Regions from separate parts of the Variovorax sp. FW305-3-2-15-B-LB1 genome, predicted to be linked through region 2. Evidence: riboswitches for the same ligand, from Rfam matches in the RefSeq annotation. Region 2 holds a riboswitch; the other holds the start of a gene.
The links. Region 2 has a riboswitch for glycine ahead of AC3WQR_RS01785 (D-amino acid dehydrogenase). Riboswitches for the same ligand answer to the same signal wherever they lie in the genome.
Positions count from the first base shown of each region.

Region 1: linked by a shared signal. The riboswitch ahead of gcvT (glycine cleavage system aminomethyltransferase GcvT) and the one ahead of AC3WQR_RS01785 (D-amino acid dehydrogenase) in region 2 are both predicted to bind glycine.

Region 1 is NZ_JBYSZY010000008.1:22,073-33,566, reverse strand. Features, by position in the region: gene AC3WQR_RS07280 (DUF3014 domain-containing protein) at 62-973, shown strand; gene AC3WQR_RS07275 (hypothetical protein) at 1,082-1,330, shown strand; gene gcvP (aminomethyl-transferring glycine dehydrogenase) at 1,362-4,271, opposite strand; gene gcvH (glycine cleavage system protein GcvH) at 4,329-4,700, opposite strand; gene gcvT (glycine cleavage system aminomethyltransferase GcvT) at 4,772-5,944, opposite strand; glycine riboswitch at 5,992-6,096, opposite strand; glycine riboswitch at 6,109-6,199, opposite strand; gene AC3WQR_RS07255 (hypothetical protein) at 6,231-6,767, opposite strand; gene AC3WQR_RS07250 (L,D-transpeptidase Cds6 family protein) at 6,863-7,141, opposite strand; gene AC3WQR_RS07245 (MFS transporter) at 7,598-8,791, opposite strand; gene AC3WQR_RS07240 (AraC family transcriptional regulator) at 8,901-9,680, shown strand; gene AC3WQR_RS07235 (TRAP transporter large permease) at 9,717-11,009, opposite strand; gene AC3WQR_RS07230 (TRAP transporter small permease) at 11,020-11,494, opposite strand, start outside.
Region 2 is NZ_JBYSZY010000002.1:48,209-59,702, forward strand. Features, by position in the region: gene AC3WQR_RS01745 (aminotransferase-like domain-containing protein) at 1-332, opposite strand, end outside; gene AC3WQR_RS01750 (VOC family protein) at 382-789, opposite strand; gene AC3WQR_RS01755 (DMT family transporter) at 801-1,751, opposite strand; gene AC3WQR_RS01760 (LysE family translocator) at 1,748-2,347, opposite strand; gene AC3WQR_RS01765 (aminotransferase-like domain-containing protein) at 2,478-3,899, shown strand; gene AC3WQR_RS01770 (PhaM family polyhydroxyalkanoate granule multifunctional regulatory protein) at 3,964-4,752, shown strand; gene AC3WQR_RS01775 (FIST signal transduction protein) at 4,802-6,082, shown strand; gene AC3WQR_RS01780 (RtcB family protein) at 6,301-7,716, shown strand; gene AC3WQR_RS01785 (D-amino acid dehydrogenase) at 7,734-9,041, opposite strand; glycine riboswitch at 9,133-9,239, opposite strand; glycine riboswitch at 9,284-9,374, opposite strand; gene rfbB (dTDP-glucose 4,6-dehydratase) at 9,493-10,572, shown strand; gene rfbD (dTDP-4-dehydrorhamnose reductase) at 10,569-11,459, shown strand.

The sequences.
Region 1 (11,494 bases), on a different contig from region 2:
CCATCCTGGTGCACCATTGCCTTTCGTCTCCCCACTGCCATCCCGCAAAAGGAAACCGCCCATGTCCGACGCCGACTCCCCCCGCGACACCCCTGAATTCCGACCCCGCAAGGAAGCGCCGATGGGCACCATCGTCGGCCTTGCGCTGGTCGTGCTGGTGGCGGCTTATTTCGGCTGGCGCTGGTACCAGCAGCAGCAACTGGCGCCGCTGCCGACCGCGCCCGTGGCCGTCGCCCCGAACGACGCGCCCCCTGAGCCGCCCAAGGTTGAAGAGCCGAAGGGCCCGCAGAACCCGGTCGAGGCGCTGGCCCCGCCCGATGCCGCGCTGCCCGCGCTGGCCAGTTCCGATGCGCGCGTGATGAAGGCGCTCACCGAGCTGCTGGGCGGCAAGGCCGTGGCGGCCTACCTGCAGTCCGACGGCGTCGTGCGGCGCTTCGTGGCCACGGTCGACAACCTGCCGCGCGAGCAGGCGCCCGCCAGCAAGTGGCCGGTGCAGCCCGCGCCGCAGCGCTTCATCACCGAGGGGCCACAGCAGGGCGGCGTGCAGACCATCGCGGCGAACAACGCCGCGCGCTACAACGGCATCGTGATGCTGGCCGGGGCTGTCGATCCGGCCAAGGCGGCGGCGGTGTATGCGCGGCTGTACCCGCTGTTCCAGCAGGCGTACGAAGAGCTGGGCTATCCGGGGCGCTACTTCAACGACCGCTTCATCGCCGTGATCGACCACCTGCTGCAGGCGCCCGAGCCCACGGGGCCCGTGCAGGTGAAGCTGGTCGAGGTGAAGGGCGACATTCCCTCGCAGCGGCCGTGGGTGCGCTACGAATACGCCGACCCGAAGCTCGAATCGCTCTCGGCCGGCCAGAAGATCCTGGTGCGCATGGGGCCCGAGAACGAGCGCAAGATGAAGGCCAGCCTGCGCGGGCTGCGCGCGCAGATCGCCACCGGCGAGATCGCGAAGAAGAAGCAGCCCTGAGGCGCGATGCACTGACAGCGCCCCGCCTGCACGCCCTGTAGGCGCGGGCCGATTGCATGCGGCGCGAAGGGTCGAGATGATTTGCGCCTACGACTTCGAGGGCAAGCCATGAACCTGATGAGCGTCGATCTTTACCAGAGCACCACCGACCCCGGGAAATTCCTGGCGCTTCCCGCCGGCACCGACCCGACCGAACTCATGGGCCCGATGACCTTCGATCGGGACTACGCGCACATCAAGCGCTACCAGGCGGCCTTCGCCTTCGATCCGTCCGAAACCTACGCGGGCGTGAACGCCGCGAAGATCGCCGCGGACCTGCTCACCGTGAAGTGGGCGATGTACCGCCGCGAAGGCTGAACGGTGGGCGGCCTGCGCCGCCGCGCCTTCGTCAGGCCTCTTCGGTTTCCTGGTACTCGCCCACCGGCACGCAGCTGCAGAACAGGTTGCGGTCGCCGTAGACGTTGTCGACGCGCCCGATCGGCGGCCAGTACTTGGTCTGCTTGAGTTCGGCCAGCGGGAACGCGCCGAGTTCGCGCGAGTACGGGTGGCTCCACTCCGTGCCGAGCAGGCTGGCGGCGGTGTGCGGCGCATGCTTGAGCGGGTTGTCGTCCTTCGACCAGACGCCTTCTTCCACGCGGCGGATCTCGCCGCGGATGGCGATCATCGCGTCGACGAAGCGGTCGAGCTCGGCCAGCGGTTCGCTTTCGGTGGGCTCCACCATCAGCGTGCCGGGCACGGGGAAGCTCAGCGTGGGCGCGTGGAAGCCGTAGTCGATGAGGCGCTTGGCCACGTCTTCGGCGGTGACGCCGCTGGTGTCCTTGAGCGGGCGCAGGTCCAGGATGCACTCGTGCGCGACGTGGCCGTTGGGGCTCGCGTACAGCGTGGGGTAGTGGTCCTTCAGGCGGGCGCTGATGTAGTTGGCGCTCAGGATGGCCGTTTCGGTCGCGGCCTGCAGGCCCTTGGCGCCCATCATGCGGCAGTACATCCAGCTGATCGGCAGCACGGCCGCATTGCCCAGCGGCGCGGCCGACACGGCGCCCACGCCGTTCGAGGGCACGCCGGCCGTGGCATGGCCCGGCAGGTAGGGCACGAGGTCTTCGACCACGCAGACCGGGCCGACGCCCGGGCCGCCGCCGCCGTGCGGAATGCAGAAGGTCTTGTGCAGGTTCAGGTGGCTCACGTCGCCGCCGAACTCGCCCGGCGCGGCCACGCCGACCAGCGCGTTCATGTTGGCGCCGTCGACGTACACGCGGCCGCCATGTTCATGCACGAGTTCGCACAGTTCCTTCACGCGGGTCTCGAACACACCGTGCGTGCTGGGGTAGGTGATCATCACGGCGGCCAGGTGGGCGCTGTGCTTTTCGCAGGCGCGCTTGAGGTCGTCCATGTCGACGTTGCCCTGTGCGTCGCAGGCCGTCACCACCACCTGCAGGCCCACCATCTGGGCGCTGGCCGGGTTGGTGCCGTGCGCCGACGAGGGAATCAGGCAGATGTTGCGGTGGCCCTGGCCCTTGGCTTCATGGAAGGACTTGATGGCCAGCAGGCCCGCGTACTCGCCCTGAGAACCCGCGTTGGGCTGCAGGCTGATGCCCGCGTAGCCGGTCGCTTCGCACAGCCAGGCGCGCAGCTGCGCGTCGAGCTGGGCGTAGCCCTGCAGCTGGTCGGCGGGCGCGAAGGGGTGGATGTTGGCGAACTCGGGCCAGGTGATGGGGATCATCTCGCTGGTCGCGTTGAGCTTCATGGTGCAGCTGCCCAGCGGGATCATGCTGCGGTCGAGCGCGAGGTCCTTGTCCGACAGGCTGCGGATGTAGCGCAGCATCGCCGTTTCGCTCTTGTGGGTGTTGAACACCGGGTGCGTGAGGAAGGCGCTGGTGCGGCGCAGGTCCTCGGGAATCAGCGGCGTGGTGTTGGCGGCCAGCTCGTCGAAGCGCGGCATCGCGGTGCCGGCGGGCACGAACAGGGCCCACAGGGTTTCGATGTCGGCGCGCGTGGTGGTCTCGTCCAGTGAGATGCCCAGGTGCTGCTGCAGGCGCTGGCGCAGGTTGACGCCGCCGGCTTGCGCGCGCTCGATGATCGCGGCCGTGTCGTCGCCGGTGCGGATCGTGAGCGAATCGAAGGCGGTGGTGTTCACCGGCTCGCGGCCCATCTGCGACAGGCCCTTGGCGAGGATGGCGGTGAGCACGGCCACGCGCTGTGCGATGCGCGTGAGGCCGTCGGGGCCGTGGTACACGGCGTACATGCTGGCGACCACGGCCGGCAGCACCTGCGCGGTGCAGATGTTCGAGGTGGCCTTCTCGCGGCGGATGTGCTGTTCGCGCGTCTGCAGCGCGAGGCGGTAGGCCGGCTGGCCATGTGTGTCGACGCTCACGCCGACGAGGCGGCCGGGCAGCGAGCGCTTGAACGAATCGCGGCAGGCCAGGTAGGCGGCGTGCGGGCCGCCGTTGCACAGCGGCATGCCGAAGCGCTGCGTGGTGCCGCAGACGATGTCGGCATCGAACTCGCCGGGAGCGACCAGCAGCGTCAGCGCCAGCAGGTCGGCCGCGACGATGAAGGCGGCGTCGCACTGGTGCGCGTGGCCGGCGAGCGGGCGCAGGTCGTGCACGTGGCCGGTGGTGGCCGGGTACTGCGCGAGCACGCCGAAGAACTCGCCGCTCACCATCAGGTGCGGCAGCGTTTCCGACACCGTGCTCACCTTGACTTCGATGCCCAGCGGCGCGGCGCGGGTCTTGATGACCTCGATGGTCTGCGGGTGGCAGTCGCCCGACACGAGGAACACGTTGCTCTTGCTCTTCACGCTGCGCTTGGCGAGCGTCATGGCCTCGGCGGCGGCCGTGGCCTCGTCGAGCATCGAGGCGTTGGCGATGGCCATGCCCGTGAGGTCGCACACCATCGTCTGGAAGTTGAGCAGGGCTTCCATCCGGCCCTGCGAGATCTCGGCCTGGTAGGGCGTGTAGGCGGTGTACCAGGCGGGGTTCTCCAGGATGTTGCGCAGGATCACGCCCGGCGTGTGCGTGCCGTAGTAGCCCTGGCCGATGAAGCTCCTGAACACCTTGTTCTTCGACGCCAGCGTCTTCAGCTCGGCCAGCGCGTCGGCCTCGGTGACAGGCGCGGGCAGGCGCATCGGCCGGGCGCGTCGGATGGCCGCCGGCACGATGCCGTCGATGAGTTCCGCGCGCGTTTCGGAGCCGATCACCGGCAGCATGCGCGCCTCGTCCGCCGCATCGATGCCGATGTGGCGGGCGAGGAATTCTTCGGCGTTCTCTAGTTCTTGCAAAGAGGGAAGGGCGGGAATCGGCATGGCGGTGAAGGCTCGGGGAGAAGGAACGAAGGTGCGAGGAAGCTGCTGTTCAGCGGATCAGGATTCGGCGGCGAACTTGTCGTAGCTGGCGGCGTCGAGCAGGGCGTCGAGCTGCGCGGGCTCGCTCAGCTTGACCTTGAAGAACCAGCCGGCGGCCAGCGGGTCGCTGTTGGCCAGCGACGGGTCGGCGCGCAGCGCTTCGTTGACTTCGGTGATCTCGCCCGACACGGGCATGAACACATCGGCGGCGGCCTTCACCGACTCGACCACACCGGCGACCTCGCCCTGCGCGAAGGTCTTGCCCACTTCAGGCAGGTCGACGAACACCACGTCGCCCAGCGCGTCCTGCGCATGCACGGTGATGCCGACGGTGGCGGCGCCGCCTTCGGCCGCCACCCATTCGTGGTCCTTGGTGTATTTGATGCTCATGAAAAAACTCCTCGTGGAAAAAATGGAATCGGGATGCAGAGCCTAGCCGGGTCTGCGGGGTTCAGTGTCGGTCAGCCGCGGTAGTAGCGCGTCGGCACGAAAGGCATCGTTGACACCTCCATCGGCACCGGCTTGCCGCGCACGATGGCCTGCACGCGCGTGCCGGGCTCGGCGAAGGCGGCGGCTACGTAGCCCATGGCCACGCAGCGGTCGGCCGTGGGGCCGAGCAGGCCGCTGGTGACGGCGCCGATGTCGTGGCCTTCGAGCGACTGCAGCAGCGTGCCGTCGCGCACCGGAATGCGTTCGAGCGCCACGAGGCCGACGCGCTTGCGCGTGAGCGTCTTGTGGTCGGTGTGCCCGGCCGCGCCCGAGGCGACGGCGGTCAGCTGGGCCAGCACCTTTGCCGCGCCCGGGAAGCCACCTTCGCGCGCACCGCCGGTGCGACGCACCTTCTGGATCGCCCAGTTGAGCGAGGCTTCGACCGGGGTGGTGGTGGTGTCGATGTCGTTGCCGTACAGGCACAGGCCGGCTTCGAGCCGCAGCGAGTTGCGCGCGCCCAGGCCGACGGGCTTCACTTCGGGCTGCGCCAGCAGCAGGCGGGCGAGGGCGTCGGCGTCTTTTGCGGCCACCGAGATCTCGAAGCCGTCTTCGCCGGTGTAGCCGCTGCGGGTGACGAAGGCGGCGATGCCGCCGATCTGTACCGCGCCGCCGGTCATGAACACGAAGCGCTCGATGCCGGGCGACAGGCGCGCCAGCGTGGCCGCGGCCTGCGGGCCTTGCAGTGCCAGCAGCGCGTGGTCGGGCAGGGGCTGCACCTGGCAGCGCGCGCCGATCCTGGCCTGGATGTGGGCGATGTCGGCCACCTTGCAGGCGCCGTTCACGATCACGAAGAGCGAGCCATTGCCTTCGTTGAAGAACATCAGGTCGTCGAGGATGCCGCCCTCGTCGTTCAGCAGCAGGCCGTAGCGCTGCTTGCCGGCGGGCAGATCGACCACGTCGACGGGCATCAGGGTTTCGAAGGCGGCGGCGGCATCGGGGCCGACCAGGCGCAGCTGGCCCATGTGCGAGATGTCGAACAGGCCGGCCGCATCGCGCGTGTGCTTGTGCTCGGCCATGAGGCCGGCGGGGTACTGCACGGGCATGGAATAGCCGGCGAAAGGCACCATGCGGGCGCCGAGCTCCACGTGGAGGTCGTACAGCGGGGTCTTGAGAAGTTGGGCGTCGGAAGCGGAGGAAGCGGCCACGGGGCACTCCAAAGGGGCAGTCGAAATCCATGGCTGCAACGCCACGGGCCACCCCTGCTGTCCGCTTTACCTGAGAGATTCGCCCCACGATCGGGGTTTGCTCCTTCGGTGGGCCGTGTGCAATGCCACGGCCTCTCTCCAGCAAGGAAACGCCGGTGGTTGCCGGCGTCTTGTCAGTCCTTTTGCCTGAGCGTTCGGGGAACCCCTGCGCCTTCGGCGGCCCCGTCGCGCGGGGCTCTCTCCTGACCCGGCGAGTGTAGTGGATCGCGGGGCCGGGGCTGGCGGCTCAGTGCACGGTTTCTGCCGGCGGCAGCAGCTTGTCGATGCGCTCGCGCAGCGAGTCGGCGCGCTCGGGGCCGGCGGCCTTCTCGATCTCGGAGAGCATCAGCGCGGCGATGGTCAGCATGGCCTCGCGGTCGCGGGCCTCGCGCAGGGCGTCGCGCATCTGGTTGGCGAAGCGCGGGTCGCGGCGCACGAACATGCGCTCGCAGATGTCGAACAGGAACATGCGCGTGGTGGCCAGCGAGCGCTTTCCGTCGAAGCTGTCGGCCGAGGTGGCGACCTGGATCGGCTCGGCGGCGGGGACGGGCGTGGGGGCCGGTGCAGGAGGCGGCGCGACCGGTCGCGCGACCTGCAGGTAGCCGCGCTGCATCAGCCCCTGGATCGCCTGCTCGGCCTCGACGCGGCTGGGGAACAGCGGGCTGAAGTCGGTCAGCGAGCGCCGGCCGTCGGCCATGAGCAGCAGGGCGCGCTCACGCTGGCTGAGCGTGCGCTGCCCGGCCTGGAGTTCGTCGCGTGCCTTCTCGGTCTTGGTGGGGAACATGGAGGCCACAGCTTTCGGAGGTCGAAGGCTGCAGCATCGTTGCAAGTGGTGACATCTTCGTGAACCATTTGCCTTACAGGGACAAGGGGGGCGCGTCAGTTGCCCGCGCTCTCCTTGCGGATCAGCCAGCGCGGGCCCACGCGCTGCAGCTCGAGCGTCTTGCGGTCGGTCTCGGTGAGCGCGTCGGCGCTGTAGACCTGCCGGAACTGCGCGCTGGCCGACGTGCCCTGGACGCTGATCACCAGCCCCTCGATGCCCACGCTGATGCGCGACTTGCCCGTGATGCGGGCGCGCCTGTCGGCCTCCCAGCGCTCGCGGGTCTGGCCGCGCGCGGGGGTGAAGTCGGCCGCGTAGGCCGCGAGGTAGCGCTCCACGTCGCGCGCGGACCAGGCGGCGGCCCAGGTGCGCACGGCGCTTTCCACTTCGGCGAGGTGGGTGACGGGATTGGTGGGGTTGGCGGGGGCGGCTGCTGGTGCAACGGCTGCAACGGGCGCAACGGGTGCGGTGGCCGGCGTGGCCGCGATACCGGCGGTGGCCAGCAAGCCGGCAGCGACAAGGCTGCTGCCCTGGGCGACGATTCGGTGCATGGCGTCCTTCTCTTTCCTTCTTCTTGTCTGTCAGGCTCGACGTCGAAGCTTGCGTCGATTCTGGCAGTGAAAGAGCAGGCGTGCGGCGTGGAATCGCCCACGGATTTCGGTGGTTCGTGGATCAGGGCGTGTGCACAGGACACCGGGTACTTCCCTCCGCGAATGTCCCCCGCCTTCGGCTCCTCCTTGATTTCGCTGCGGGAAGCACCCAGTGCCCTGTGCACGGTGGGCGCGGGGGTGGGCTCAGGCCGCCGCAGCCTCGCCCGCCATCACCTGCACCGTGCGATTGCGCAGCCGCAAGGCCAGCACGGTCGCCACGCACAGCACGCACAGCACCACCGTGAGCGTCACGCCGAGCCCGCGTGCATCCGACAGCAGGCCGAACAACGGCGACACCAGCCCGCCGACCGAGAGCGCGAGGCCGAGCGTGATGCCGCTGGCGGTGGCCGGGTTGCGCGGCAGGTAGTCCTGCGCGAGCGTCACCTGCGCGGCGAAGGGCAGGAACATGCTCATGCCGAGCCATGCGGTGCAGGCCAGCGCCGCGGCGGGCGTGGAGGCGAGCACGAGGCCCGCCATGGCCGGCAGCGCGAGCAGGTAGCCGCAGCGGATCGTGCCCATGCGCCCGATGCGGTCGCCGAGCCAGCCGCCGGCCAGCGTGCCCACGGCCCCTGCGGCGGTGAAGGCGGTGAGCGCCGCGGCGCCCTGGAAGGTGCTGCCGTGCAGGTCGCGCGTGATGCGCAGCGAAAGCATCGACAGCACCGTGACGTACGGGATCGACCAGCCCACGATGGTCGCCACCAGCAGGCTGAAGGCGCGCCAGTCGTTGTGCGGCTTCAGCACCTGGGCGCGGGCCTGCGCGGCGCGCGCCGCTGCGGCTGCCGCGTTGTTGGCGACGGCGCTGCGCCGCGCGTTCGCTGCGACCCACACCACGCCCATCGCCACCGCAGGAATGCCCAGCAGGTAGCTGCGCGACAGGCTGCCGCCGCCGACCACCGTGGCCGCCAGCACGGGCGCGAACGAGGCGCCGATGGTGCCGCCCACCGAGAACACGCTCATCGCCTTCTGCGAGGCGCCGCCGGCCGCGCGCGCGGCCACGGTGGCGGGCGGGTGGTAGGCCGCGATGCCCAGCCCGCACAGCGCGACCGCGATCCAGGTGAGCAGGTAGCTCTGGCTCAGGCCCGCCAGCACCACGCCCAGCGCCGCCACCAGGAAGCCCACGGGCACCAGCCAGGCGCGCGGGTGGCGGTCGGCGTACAGGCCGAACAGCGGCTGCACCACGCTCGACAGCCCGGTGGCCGCCAGCATCAGGCCGCTCACGGCCGTGTAGCTGTAGCCGCGCTCCAGCACCATGAAGGGCAGCAGCGCGGGCACGAGGCCCTGGTAGAGGTCGTTGACGGCATGGGTGCCGGTGAGCAGCCCGAGTCGGCGCGTGTTCATGCGATGGCTTCTTTCCTGGATGTCCGGTTGGAGAAAAAGAGGGAGAAAAGCCATCGTAGGAAGCCATGGGAAGATGTTCTCGCTACGAATGTGCAAACATCATCGCGAAATGGACAAACTGAATCTGCGCCCCGACGAGGGCGAGTCGACCCCGCGCGCCGTGGCCGTGCTGGCCACCGATCCGGCGGGCGACGCCTTCATTCCGCCGCATGTGCACCGGCGCGGGCAGCTCATCCACGCGATCTCGGGCGTGATGATGGTCGGCGCGGCGGCCGGCAGCTGGGTGGTGCCGCCGGGGCGCGGCGTCTGGGTGCCGCCGGGCATGACGCACCAGATACGCATGGCGGGCGAGGTGAAGATGCGCACCGTCTTCGTCGAGCCCGGCACGCGCGCCGACCTGGGGGCCGAGTGCCGCGTGATCCACGTGGGGGCGCTGTTGCGCGAGCTGATCGTGGCGGCCGTGTCGCTGCCGCTGGACTACCCGCCGGGCGGGCGCGACGAGCGCGTGATGGAGCTGATCCTCGACGAGATCGAGGCCGCGCCCGCGTTGTCGCTGCATGTGCCGATGCCGCGCCACGCACGCCTGGCCGCGCTGTGCGAGGCGTTCATCCGCGACCCCGCGCAGCCCGCCACGCTCGACGGCTGGGCCGCGCGGCTGCACATGAACGCGCGCACGCTGGCCCGGCTGTTCGAACGCGAGACCGGCATGACCTTCGGCGCGTGGTGCCGCCAGGCGCGGCTGCTGCTGAGCCTGCCGCGGCTGGCCGCGGGCGCGTCGATCCTGGAGGTGGCGCTGGCGCACGGCTACGAGAGCCCGAGCGCCTTCACCGCGATGTTCCGCCGCACGCTCGGCGTGCCGCCGAGCCAGTACCTGCACCCGCCGGCCTGAGGCGGGTGAAGGCGGGGGCGGGAGCGGCCTGCGCCGCTACTTGAACCCGAGCGCGCGCGGCAGCCAGGTGCTCAGCATCGGCACGAAGGTCAGCAGCATCAGCACCGCGCCGTGCGCCCACAGGAAGGGCACCAGTTCCTTCACCAGCGCCGACATCGGCACCTTCGACACGTTGCAGGTCACGAACAGCAGCCCGCCCACCGGCGGCGTGATCATGCCCAGCGTGAGGTTGAAGATCACGATCATCGCGAAGTGCACCGGGTCGACGCCCAGCTTGATCGCCACCGGCGCCAGGATCGGCGCCAGCACCATCACGCCCGGCAGTGGCTCGATGAAGATGCCGAACAAGAGCAGGAACACGTTGACGATGATCAGGAACATCCACGGCGAGAGGTTCATGCTGATGAGCCATTCGGCCATCTGCTGCGGAATGCCCTCGATGGTCAGCACCCACGCGAACGAGGCCGACAGCCCGATGATGATCAGCACCGACGCCGACAGCAGGGCCGAGCGCGACAGGATGTCGGGCAGCATCTTCCACTCGAGCGTGCGGTAGATGAACTTGCCGCACACCAGCGCGTAGAACACCGCCACCACCGACGCTTCGGTGGGCGTGAACCAGCCGGCGCGCATGCCGCCCAGGATCACCACCGGCAGCAGGATGGCGGGAATCGCCTTCCAGGTCGTGATGAGAATCTCGCGCAGCGGCGGCGTCTGGCCGTCGCCCTTGTAGTTGCGTTTCTTCGAGACGTAGAAGTTCACCACGCACATCGCCACCGCGATCAGGATGCCCGGCACGATGCCGGCCACGAACAGCTGGCCGACCGACACCGTTTCGTCCTGCAGCGCGTAGATGATCATGATGATCGAAGGCGGAATGATCGGCCCCACGATGGCCGTGGAGGCCGTCAGCGCCGCCGCGTACGAGCGGTCGTAGCCGGCCTTGTCCATCATCTTGATGAGCATCGAGCCGGGGCCGGCCGCGTCGGCCAGCGCCGAGCCCGAGATGCCCGAGAAGAAGGTCAGCGACACCACGTTGGTGTAGCCCAGCCCGCCGCGGCGGTGGCCGACGAACTGGCCCGCGAAGCGCAGCAGCACCTCGGTGAGCGAGCCGCCGCTCATGAGCTCGGCGGCCAGGATGAAGAAGGGCACGGCCATCAGCGGAAAGCTGTCGATGCCGGTGAAGGTTTCCTTCAGCAGCACCATCAGCGGGTAGCTTTCCGCGAGGATCAGGGTGGCGGCCGTGGCCAGGCCGAGCGCGAAGGCCACGGGCACGCCGATGGCCAGGAACACGCAGGCGGAGACGATCAGGACAATGCTGGCATCCATGGTCTTCTCCTTACAGCGAGGCCGACGCGTTGGCGTCGAAATGCGCGTCCGACGCGAACTCGCGGTTCAGCACGTAGCCGCGCACCACCAGCAGCCAGTGCACGATCAGCAGCACGCCGCCGATCAGCATCGCGCTGTAGATGTAGGCGAACGGAATTTGCGTCACGGCGGTGAGCTGGAACATCGTGCGTTCCATGTAGAGCCAGCCGTACCAGACCATGAAGCCGAAGAAGGCGAACAGCAGCCCGGCCACCACGATGCGCACCGCCACGGCCGCCGGCCGGGGCAGGGCGTCCTGCAGGTTCTCGACGGCGATGTGGCCGCCGTAGCGCAGCACCGGTCCGGCGCCCAGGAAGGTGAGCCAGATCATCATGTGGCGCGACACCTCTTCGGCCCACTCGATCGACTGGTTCGTGGTGTAGCGCAGCACGACGTTGGTGAAGATGATGACGGACATGGCCGCCAGCAGGAGGATCAGCGCCCAC
Region 2 (11,494 bases):
GGATCGATCAGCACCTTGGCCACGAGGTCCAGGCCCTGCTGCGAGCCGGTGGTGATGAGCACCTGCGAGGCGTCGACGTCCCAGGGCAGCATGTCGGCCACGGCCTGGCGCAGCGGCGCATAGCCTTCGCTGGCGGCGTACTGCAGCGCGGCCTGGCCGTCGTTGTGCAGCACTTCGGCGCAGGCGTCGGCGAACTCCTGGATCGGGAAGGTCTTGGGCGAAGGCAGGCCGCCGGCCAGGCTGATGATGCCGGGGCGCTCGGTGACCTTGAGGATTTCACGCAGCACCGAAGGATTCATCTTGGCGGCGCGGGCGGCGAGTTTCCAGTTCATGGGAGGCTTTCTTCTTTCTGGCGAATGAGAGGTGAGTCTGAGTGTGGGGTCAGGGCGGCGGGATGTCGCCACGGTGCACGACATGGATTTTGTTGCCGTCCGGGTCGCGCAGGTAGGCGCCGTAATAGCCCTGCCCGTAGCGGGGGCGGGGCCCGGGCGCGCCTTCGTCGCGGCCACCGTGGCGCAGGGCCGCCTCGTGGGCGGCGTGAACGGCCTGCGGCGAGGGCGCGCAGAACGCGACCATGCTGCCGTTGCCGGCGCTGGCGGGTTCGCCGTCCAGCGGGATGTACACGTAAAAGCGCGGCAGCGTCTGGCCCGGCGCGATCCAGCAGGCGGCGTCGGGGCCGCCGTCGGGCGTCACGGGGCGGCGGATGAGGCCGAGCGGGGCCAGCACCGCGTCGTAGAAGGCGGCGGCGCGCGGCAGGTCGGTGCAGCCGACGGTGACATGGCTGAACAGCGTCATGGTCGTCAGCTCCTGGCCTGCGGCTCGGCACCGCGTGGAACGGCAGGCGCGGCCTGCGGTTGCGACAGCCGCTTGCCCGCGACCACCGTGGCGACCACGGCGGCGGCGAAGCCCAGCGTCACCAGGTCGAGCGGTTCGCCCAGCAGCGGGATCGAGGCGAGGATCGACAGGAAGGGCTGCAGCAGCTGCGTCTGGCTCACGCGCAGCGCGCCGCCCAGGGCCAGACCGCGGTACCAGGCGAAGAAGCCGATCCACATCGAGAACATGCCCACGTAGGTGAAGCCGACCCAAGCCGAGGCGGCCACGGGCTGCTGCGGCCACAGGGCGATGGTGGCGGGCAGCGTCACGGGCAGCGCCATCACGCAGACCCAGCAGATCACACGCTCGGCGCCGAGCGACGGCGTGACCTGCGCGCCGTAGATGTAGCCGACCGAGGCGGCGACGACCGCGCCCACCAGCAGCAGGTCGGCCCATTCGAAACCGAAGCCGTGGCCGCTCTGCTGCGCGCGCAGCACCGAGAACACCACGACCAGCAGGCTGCCCGCGACGGCGCAGAGCCAGAAGCCCAGCCGCGCGCGCTGGTGCAGCACCCAGGCCGCGACCGCGGCCGTGACCAGCGGCAGCAGCGCCGTCACCACCGCCGCGTGGCTGGCCGTGACCACGCGCAGCGCAAAGGCCAGCAAGAGCGGAAAGCCGATGCAGTTGCCCAGCACCGCCATGCCCAGCGGCTTCCACTGGTGCGCCGCCGGGCGCGGCGAGCGCGTGACCAGCAGGAAGACGGCCGACAGCACGCCCGCCAGCGCCGCGCGCCCGAGCGTGACGAACCACGGCGACAGCTGCGGCGCCTCTTGCGTGCCCGTGGCCAGCCGCGTCATCGGCAGCGTGATGGCGAACAGCGCCACGCCGACCACCCCGAGCCACATGCCCAGCGTTTCGTCCTTGATGGCGAGCTTCATACGCCCACCATCCACCAGGCCGTGAGCACGAGGATCAGGCCCATCGCGCGGTTGAACCACAGCAGGCGCCGGCCCTTGGCCAGCCACTCGCGCAGCAGCGCGCCGACCAGCGCATAGGCGAAGTTGCTGGTGAAGGCGTAGGTCAGCATCACGGGCGCGACGATGGCGAAGCGCGCGAGCGCGTCGGGCTGGCCGGCGATCCAGCCCGCCACCAGCGTGAGCGCCAGCAGCCAGGCCTTGATGTTCACGAACTGCAGCATCACGCCCTGCCCGAAGCCGACCGAGAGGCGGGCGCTGTCGGCCTTGCCGAGCTGGGCGCTGCCGCTGAGCTTGTAGGCCAGCCACAGCAGGTAGGCGATGCCCAGGCCCTTGATCGCCAGGCGCAGCGGCGGCATGGCCACCACCAGTGCGCCGAGGCCGGCCGCGCAGATCGCCAGCAGCAAGGTCCAGCCGACCGGCACCGCGACCACGAAACGCATCGCACGCGGCAGGCCGCCGTTGGCCGCCAGGGCGGTGGAGAGCGTGGTGTTGGGGCCGGGCGAGAAGCTCATCGCCGTGGCCAGCACCAGCAGCGCGGTGAATTCTTGCCAGTTCATGTCACAGACTCTAAACTTTGGACCATTACAGTTCCAGTACAGATGATCGAACAAATCTGAAATCTGTATTGGTCATTCCTTCGACACACGCCGCTCTTTTCTTGCTCTCTGTGCGATGCAGCCCGATCCGATGCTGACCCGAACCTCCACCCAGTCCCTGACCGGGCAGCTGGCCGACCGCCTCGCCGAGCGCATCCGCAACCGGCTGCTGGCCCCCGGCGCACGCCTGCCCTCGGTGCGCGAGTGCGCGCGCCAGCAGGGCGTGAGCCCGTACACCGTGGTCGCCGCCTACGACCAGCTGCTCGCGCAGGGCCTCGTCGAGGCGCGCCGCCAGCGCGGCTTCTACGTGCGCGACGCCGCGCCGGCGCCCGAGGGTTCGCGCAACCCGGCGCATGCCGTGCCCGTGGTCCCGCCGATGATGGCCTCGCGCGTGCCGGCCGACGCCAGCTCGCTGATCCGCAGCATGTTCCACCGCCCGAGCGACAAGCCGCAGCCGGGCATGGGCGTGTTCCCGCCCGACTGGATGGCCTCGACCTTCCTGGCGACCGCGGTGCGCCGCGTGACCACCACCTCGGCGCTGCAGGAACTATCGCTTCAATATGGCGAGCCCTCGGGCGACCTCGCGCTGCGCCGCAGCCTGTCGCAGAAGCTGGTGCGCATCAACGTGCCGGCCGGGCCGGACCAGATCGTGACCACCATCGGCGCCACGCATGCGCTGGACATCGTGAGCCGCACGCTGCTGCGCGCGGGCGATCCGGTGATGGTCGAGGAGCCCGGTTGGGCGCTGGAGTTCGCGCGGCTCGAGGCGCTGGGCATGCGCATCCTGCCCGTGCCACGCCGCGCCGACGGGCCCGACCTCGACGTGATGGCGCAGTACTGCAAGCTGCACAGCCCCAAGCTCTTCGTCAGCGTGAGCGTGCTGCACAACCCGACCGGCTACAGCCTCACGCCGGGCAGCGCGCACCGCGTGCTCAAGCTGGCCAACGAACACGACTTCCACATCGTCGAGGACGACACCTACAGCCACCTCGCGCCCGAGCACGCCACGCGCCTGAGTGCGCTCGACGGGCTGCAGCGCACCATCTACGTCAGCGGCTTCGCGAAGATCCTGGCGCCCAACTGGCGCATCGGCTTCCTGGCCGCCTCGCCCGCGCTGAAAGAGCGGCTTCTGGAGACCAAGCTGCTGGCCACGCTGACCTCGCCCACGCTGTTCGAGCGGGCGCTGTCGTGGTGCATCGACCAGGGCCAGCTGCGCCGCCATTCGGAGCGCGTGCGCATCCGCCTGGACGGCGCGCGCGGCCGCGCGGTGAAGCTGGCCATGTCGCACGGCTGCACCTTCGCCTCGGAGCCGGCGGGGCTGTTCGGCTGGGTCGACACGGGCGTGGACACCGACGCGCTCACGCAACGCATGCTCGACCAGGGCTACCTGCTGGCGCCGGGTTCGCTGTTCCATGCGCGCCGCCCGCCGAGCACGATGATGCGGATCAACTTCGCGACCTCGCAGGACGCGAATTTCTGGAAGGTTTTCAGCCGGGTCAGGGACGAGCTCTGATTCGCTGGCAAGGGGCTTGGAGTAAGCTGGCAACACAAGAAAACCCAGCCAGGAGACCTCCCGCATGAGCAACGCCAGCAAACCCTTCGACTTCAGCCAGTTCGTCCCCGGATTCGACTTCCTGAAGAACCTCGCCGGCGGTGCCGCCGCGGGCTCCGGCTCGGTGCCCGGCATCCCCAGCCTCGCGAGTTGGGTCGCGCCCACCATGAGCGTCGAAGAGGTCGACAAGCGCATCCAGGAACTCAAGACCGTCCAGTACTGGCTCGAACAGAACGGCCACGCGCTCAAGGCGACCATCCAGGCGCTCGAGGTGCAGAAGATGACGCTGTCGACCCTGCGCGGCATGAACGTGCGGATGGAAGACATCGCCAGCGCGTTCACCAAGCAGGCCGCGGCCATGGCGCCGGCGCCTGCACCGGCTCCCGCCCCGGCCCCCGCACCGCGGCCCGAACCGGAAGCTGTCGAGGAAGAGGAAGAAGAGTTCGACGAGGCCGAGGAAGAAGCGGAAGAAGAGGAAACCCCGGCACCGAAGAAGGCGTCGCGCGCCAAACCCGCCTCGTCCAACGGCGCTGCCGGCGTGGTCGACCCGATGCAATGGTGGGGCTCGCTCACCGAGCAGTTCCAGCAGATCGCGAGCACGGCGCTGCAGGACGCGGCGCAGCTCAAGGTGCCGGCCATGGCGCAGCCGCTGGCCGACGCCGTGGGGCAGGTCATCGGCAAGGCGACGGCGCGCAAGCCGGCCGCCAAGGCTGCCCCGAAGAAAGCTGTCGCCAAAAAAGCCGCGCCGGCACCCGCCGCGCGCAAGAAAACCACGTCCGCCGCCGCGCGCAAGCGAACCTCCGGCCGGCGCTGACGTCTTACAGACACCTTTCCAGACGACGACGCACGGGTCGGTACGCACCATGAAACTGTTTCCCACCGGCCATGCCACCCACCCGCAATGGCGCATGGCCGCCGGCCTCGTGCTGGCCCAGTTGCGCGCGCAGATGGCGCTGCCCGATTACGCGTCGAACCCGACGCTCGGGCTGCTCTACATCACCGACCACTACGCGGCCGAAGCGCAGGAGATCCTCGATCACCTGGGCGCCGAGCTGCCCGAGGTCACCGACTGGTCGGGCACCGTCGGCATCGGCGTGTCGGCCAACAACGCCGAGTACTTCGACGAGCCCGGCCTGAGCCTGATGCTGTGCGCGCTGCCCAGCGACCAGTACCGGGTGTTCTCCGGCGTGGCGCCGCTGGGCAGTTCCGAAATGAGCGGCTTCGAGGCGCACACCGCGCTCGTGCACGCCGACCCGGCCACGCCCGACCTGGGCGAGCTCATCGGCGAGATGGCGGGGCGCACCGACACCGGCTACTTGTTCGGCGGGCTCTCGTCCGGCCGCGGCGGGGCGCTGCAGTTCGCGGTCGGCGGCAACGGCAACATCCGCGGCCATGGGGCGGCGGGCGGCGTGTTCTCGGGCGGCTTGTCGGGCGTGGTGTTCGGCGAGGGCGTGCGGCTGGTGTCGCGCGTCACGCAGGGCTGCCAGCCGCTGCGCACCGGCGGCGCGCGCGAGCGCGAGATCACCGAGGCCGACGGCAACCTGCTGCTGTCGCTCGACGGCGAGCCGGCGCTCGACGTGCTGCTGGCCGACCTGCAGGTGTCACTCGACCGGCCGCAGGAAGCCATCGACGCCGTGCGCAACACGCTGGTCGGCCTGGCCGACGCGGGCAGCGACGGCATCCGCCGCACCGGCGACCTGGGCGCCGACGTGCTGGTGCGCCACATCATCGGCCTCGACCCGACGCGGCGCGGCATCGCCATTGCCGACAACGCCGAGGCCGGCATGCGGCTGAGTTTCTGCCGCCGCAACGCGCAGGCGGCGCGCGCCGACCTGATGCGCATCTGCGCCGAGATCCGCGAAGAGCTCGAGCCCGAAGAACAGACGCTGGCCACCGCACGCGCCGTGGCGGCCGGTGAGGCCGAGGCCGCACCGCATCCGGCGCGGCGCATCGCGGGCGCGGTGTACGTGAGCTGCTCGGGGCGCGGCGGCCCGCACTTCGGCGCGCCGGGCGCCGAGCTGCAGATCGTGCGGCATGCGCTGGGCGACGTGCCGCTGGTCGGCTTCTTCGCCGCGGGCGAGATCGCGCGCCACCACCTGTACGGCTACACCGGCGTGCTGACGGTGTTCACTGCGCCGGACTGACTGACTGGCTGACTGACGGGAAAAAACGACGCGCGCGCCTGCGCACTGTGTTCGCGGGCGCTTCGCGTCGCTAGAATCCGCCCGCTTTCTTGAATCTCTGCTGCTGCAAGAAAGAGTGATCCGCGCGCCCCGAGGCACGCGGTCGATCTCTTTCGCCCCGCCACGCGATGTGACGGGGCCCGGAAACCGACACGGTTTCCCCGAATGGAATTGCAGCCATGGGCAGCCCCACCAATAGTCATTTTTCGAGACTTCAGCGCGCCTTTTCGCGCGCCCACATCGCCGTCGACTACCGCGACGGCATCTATCACCTGCGCAACGAAGCCGCGCAGGCGACCGTTCTTCTGCCGCAGAGCCTGCCGCTGGAAGAAAAAGCAGTGAACCAGCTGCTGGCCTTTGCCAGTGTGCGCTCGCCCGACGGCGCGCACGGCGTGTGCAAGGCCTGCGCGACGCCGGACTTTCATCCGGGCTCGGTCGCGCCGGTGGGCAGCGTCGTCGCCACCGATGGCGACTTCGTGATCCCCGCCGCGGTCGGCACCGACATCAACTGCGGCATGCGCCTGCTGACCACCGGCCTCACGCTGGACCAGGTGGCGCCGCACAAGACGCAGCTGCTCGCGCGGCTCACGCGCAGCCTGCTCGACAACGGGCGCGACGTGCCGGTGCACACGGCGGCGTTTCGCGCGCTGTTCGACGACGGGCCGGCCGCGTTCCTGGACGCCGTGCGCAACGAGGGGCTCTGGGCCTCGTGCGACCGCGACCGGCTGCAGGCCGAGATCGGCGCGTGCATCGGCCTGGCGAGCTTCGGCGGGCAGTCGCGGCACGCACCGTCGGCCTACACCGGCGCGCGCCACGAGGTGTTCCGCGACCCGTGCCTCGGCACGCCGGGCAGCGGCAACCACTTCGTCGAGTTGCAGGTGGTCGATCAGGTGATGGACCGGCACGCGGCGTACCGCGCGGGGCTCAAGGCGGGCGAGGTCGTGGTGATGATCCACAGCGGCTCGCGCGACATCGGGTTCCATGTCGGCGGCCGCTGGATGGACCGCGCACGGGCCGAGTGGCCGCAGGGCCTGCGCCATCCGAAGAGCGGGCTGTACGGCCTGGCCGGGCCGCTGGCGCAGGAGTACCTGGAAGCCATGGGCGTGGCCGCGCGCTATGCCTGGGCCAACCGCGTCGTGCTGGCCGAGCTGGTGCGCAAGGACTTCGCCGAACTGCTGGGCGCCACGGCGTCGACGTTGGTGGTCGACGTGCCGCACAACGTGGTGCTGCGCGAGCACGGCATGAACATTCACCGCAAGGGCGCGACGCCGGCACATGCGGGCGACCTGGCGCTGATTCCCGGGTCGATGGGCGATCACTCGTACCTCGCGACCGGGCTGGGGCATGAAGACTGGCTGTGGTCGTGCAGCCATGGTGCCGGCCGGCGCATGCGTCGGCAGGAAGTGCGCGCGATGCGGCCCGCACCCGACGACGCCGATGCCAGCTGGCAATGCGTGACGCTGCGCGAAGAGCGCCGCATCGAAGAGGCGCCGCAGGCCTACAAGCCGATCGGCGCGGTGATCGAGGCGCAGGAAAGCGCGGGGCTCATCCGCTGCGCCGTGCGGCTCAAGCCCTGGGTCACGTTCAAGGCATGACCCGGGCGCGTGTCGTGTCAGCCCAGTGCGGGTTGCACGGCGCGCGGCGCGGGTGCCGGCATGCCGGCGAACGCGAAGTCGACCTCGGGCGCCAGCCCGCTCACGATGCGCGCGATCGACTTGCCCGAGCCGCAGGCGTGCGTCCAGCCGAGCGTGCCGTGGCCGGTGTTGAGGAACAGGTTCGGCAGTTTGGTCTTGCCGATCAGCGGCACGTTGCTCGGCGTGGCCGGGCGCAGGCCGGTCCAGAACTGCGCGCGCTCGGTGTCGCCGGCGCCGGGGAAGAGTTCTTCGACGCGCCGCACGATGGCTTCGCAGCGCACGCGGTTCAGGTCGCGGTCGTAGCCGTTGAGCTCGGCCGTGCCGGCGATGCGCAGGCGGTCGCCCGACTCGGAGGTGTAGCGCGAGAACACCAGCTTGTATTCGTCGTCGGTCAGCGAGACCTGATGCGCCTTCGATGCGTCCTTGACGGGGAGCGTCACCGAGTAGCCCTTGGCGGGGTAGATCGGCAGGCGGATGCCCAGCGGCGCGGCGTACAACGGACTCAGCGAACCCATCGCGAGCACGAAGGCATCGCCGCGGATGCGCTGGAAGCGGCCTTCGTTGTCGGTCGCCTCGACGTGGTCGATGCTGCCGCCGGCTTCGCGCAGCGCGGTCACCGTGTGGCTCATGAGGAACTTCACGCCGGCCGCCTCGGCCAGCTTCACGAGCTCGCGCGCGAAGCGGTTGGCGTCGCCCGATTCGTCTTCGGCGGTGTAGGTGGCGCCAGCGAGTTGGGGGCGGATGTGGGCGAGGGCGGGTTCGATCCTGATGGCCTCGTCGGCCGAGATGACCAGCCGCTCGCAGCCCAGGGCACGCATCTGCTCGGCGGGCGCGAGGGCGCCGTCGAATTCTTTTTGCGTTGTGTAGAAGTGCAGGATGCCTTGCGTGCGCTGGTCATAGTTCAGGCCGGTGTCTCGACGCAATTGCTGCAACATTTCCCGGCTGTATGTACCGAGACGAACGATCTGTTCGATGTTGTGGCGGGTGCGGGCGGGGGTGCATTCGCGCAAAAACTGCAGGCCCCAGAGCCACTGGCGCATGTCGGCGCGGATGCGGAACAGCAGCGGCGCATCTTCCTTGCCGAGCCATTGCAGCACCTTCAGCGGCGCGCTCGGATTGGCCCACGGCTCGGCATGGCTGACCGAGATCTGGCCGCCGTTGGCGAAGCTGGTTTCGGCGGCCGGGGTGGCCTGCCGGTCGATCACGGTCACCTCGTGGCCGAGTTGCTGGAGGTAATAGGCCGAAGTCACGCCGAGCAGGCCGGCGCCAAGAACGATCACACGCATTGCAAGTACCTTTGAGTTTGCAGCGCTTGAACGGCGGGCGTGGAGTGCTATTGAAAAAATAGCAAGCAACCGGACGACCGATGTCCAAGTTGCCGCTCCCCCTGTCCTCGGTACCTGAGAGATTCACCCTGCTGCACCCGCAGCGGGTTTGCTCCTTCGGTGCGCCACATGGCGTGGCGGCTCTCCAGACGGCTGTATCGATGAGTGCAGTACTGACCCCTTGCCGAAGTTCCTGGGCGTTGCCTGGAATTTCGTCGGGCCGACCTGAGCGTTTATGGGAGTTTGCGCCTTCGGTAGGGCCTCCGTGGAGGCCCGCTCTCCTGCAATTGTTGGCGATTGTAGGCGGGCCCCGCAAGCCGGCCAAGCCCTGTACATCGGCACTTCACACCGATGGGATAATTGAATGTTGATTTTTGGTAAAGCAAACTTTTTTCTACATGCAGGGGACTCCATGATCCTGGTTACCGGCGGCGCAGGCTTCATTGGCGCCAATTTCGTGCTCGACTGGATCGCGCAGGGCAACGAGCCCGTCGTGAACCTCGACAAGCTGACCTACGCGGGCAACCTGGAGACCCTGGCGTCGCTCAAGGGCAACGCGAACCATGTCTTCGTGCAGGGCGACATCGGCGACAGCGCGCTGCTCGATCGCCTGCTGGCCGAGCACAAACCCCGTGCCGTCGTGAACTTTGCCGCGGAATCGCACGTGGATCGTTCGATCCACGGTCCGGAAGACTTCGTGCAGACCAACGTGCTCGGCACCTTCCGCCTGCTCGAATCGGTGCGCGGCTACTGGAACGCCCTGCCGGCCGACCAGAAGGCGGCCTTCCGCTTCCTGCATGTGTCGACCGACGAGGTCTACGGCTCGCTCTCCAAGACCGACCCGGCCTTCACCGAAGAGAACAAGTACGAGCCCAACAGCCCGTACTCGGCCAGCAAGGCCGCGAGCGACCACCTCGTGCGCGCCTGGCACCACACCTACGGCCTGCCGGTGGTCACCACCAACTGCTCGAACAACTACGGCCCGTTCCACTTCCCCGAGAAGCTGATCCCGCTGATGATCGTCAACGCACTGGCCGGCAAGAACCTGCCCGTGTACGGCGACGGCATGCAGGTGCGCGACTGGCTCTACGTGAAGGACCACTGCAGCGCCATCCGCCGCGTGCTCGAAGCCGGCAAGCTCGGCGAGACCTACAACGTCGGCGGCTGGAACGAGAAGCCCAACATCGAGATCGTCAACACCGTGTGCGCGCTGCTCGATGAACTGAGCCCCCGTGCCGACGGCAAGCCGTACAAGGAACAGATCACCTACGTCACGGACCGCCCGGGCCACGACCGCCGCTACGCCATCGATGCACGCAAGCTCGAGGCCGAACTCGGCTGGAAGCCCGCCGAGACCTTCGACACCGGCATCCGCAAGACCGTCGAGTGGTACCTCGCCAACGGCGAGTGGGTGCGCAACGTGCAAAGCGGCGCGTACCGCGAGTGGGTCGAGAAGCAGTACGACGCTGCGCCTGCAAAGGCTTCCGCATGAAGTTGCTGCTGCTCGGCAAAGGTGGACAGGTCGGCTGGGAGCTGCAGCGCAGCCTCGCGCCGCTCGGCGAACTGGTCGCGCTGGATTTCGACAGCACCGACTTCCACGCCGACTTCAGCCGCCCCGAGCAGCTGGCCGCCACGGTGCTGGCGGTGCGCCCCGACGTCATCGTCAATGCCGCCGCGCACACTGCCGTCGACAAGGCCGAGAGCGAGCCCGACTTCGCGCGCAAGCTCAACGCCACCTCGCCCGGCGTGGTGGCCGAGGCCGCGCAGCAGATCGGCGCGCTGATGGTGCATTACTCCACCGACTACGTCTTCGACGGCAGCGGCACCCGCCCCTGGAAGGAAGATGACGCGACCGGTCCGCTCAGCGTGTACGGCCAGACCAAGCTCGAAGGCGAGCAGTTGGTGGCGCAGCATTGCGCGAAGCACCTGATCTTTCGCACCAGCTGGGTGTACGCCGCACGCGGCGGCAACTTCGCCAAGACCATGCTGCGGCTGGCCAAGGAGCGCGACAAGCTCACGGTCATCGACGACCAGTTCGGCGCCCCGACCGGTGCCGAGCTGCTGGCCGACATCACCGCGCACGCCATCCGCGCCACCTTGCAAGACCCGGCCAAGGCCGGGCTGTACCACGCCATCGCCGGCGGCGAGACCACATGGCACGGCTACGCGCGCTTCGTGCTCGAGATGGCGCAGCAGGTTGGCGTCGAACTCAAGGCCGGCCCGCAGGCCGTGGAGGCCGTGCCCACCAGCGCCTTTCCGACGCCCGCGAAGCGCCCGCACAACTCGCGGCTCGACACCACCAAGCTGCAGACCACCTTCGGCCTGCGACTGCCGCCCTGGCAGGAAGGCGTGGCACGCATGCTGCGCGAGACGCTCTGACCGACTGATTTTTCCTGCCCCTCACAGAAGAAGAC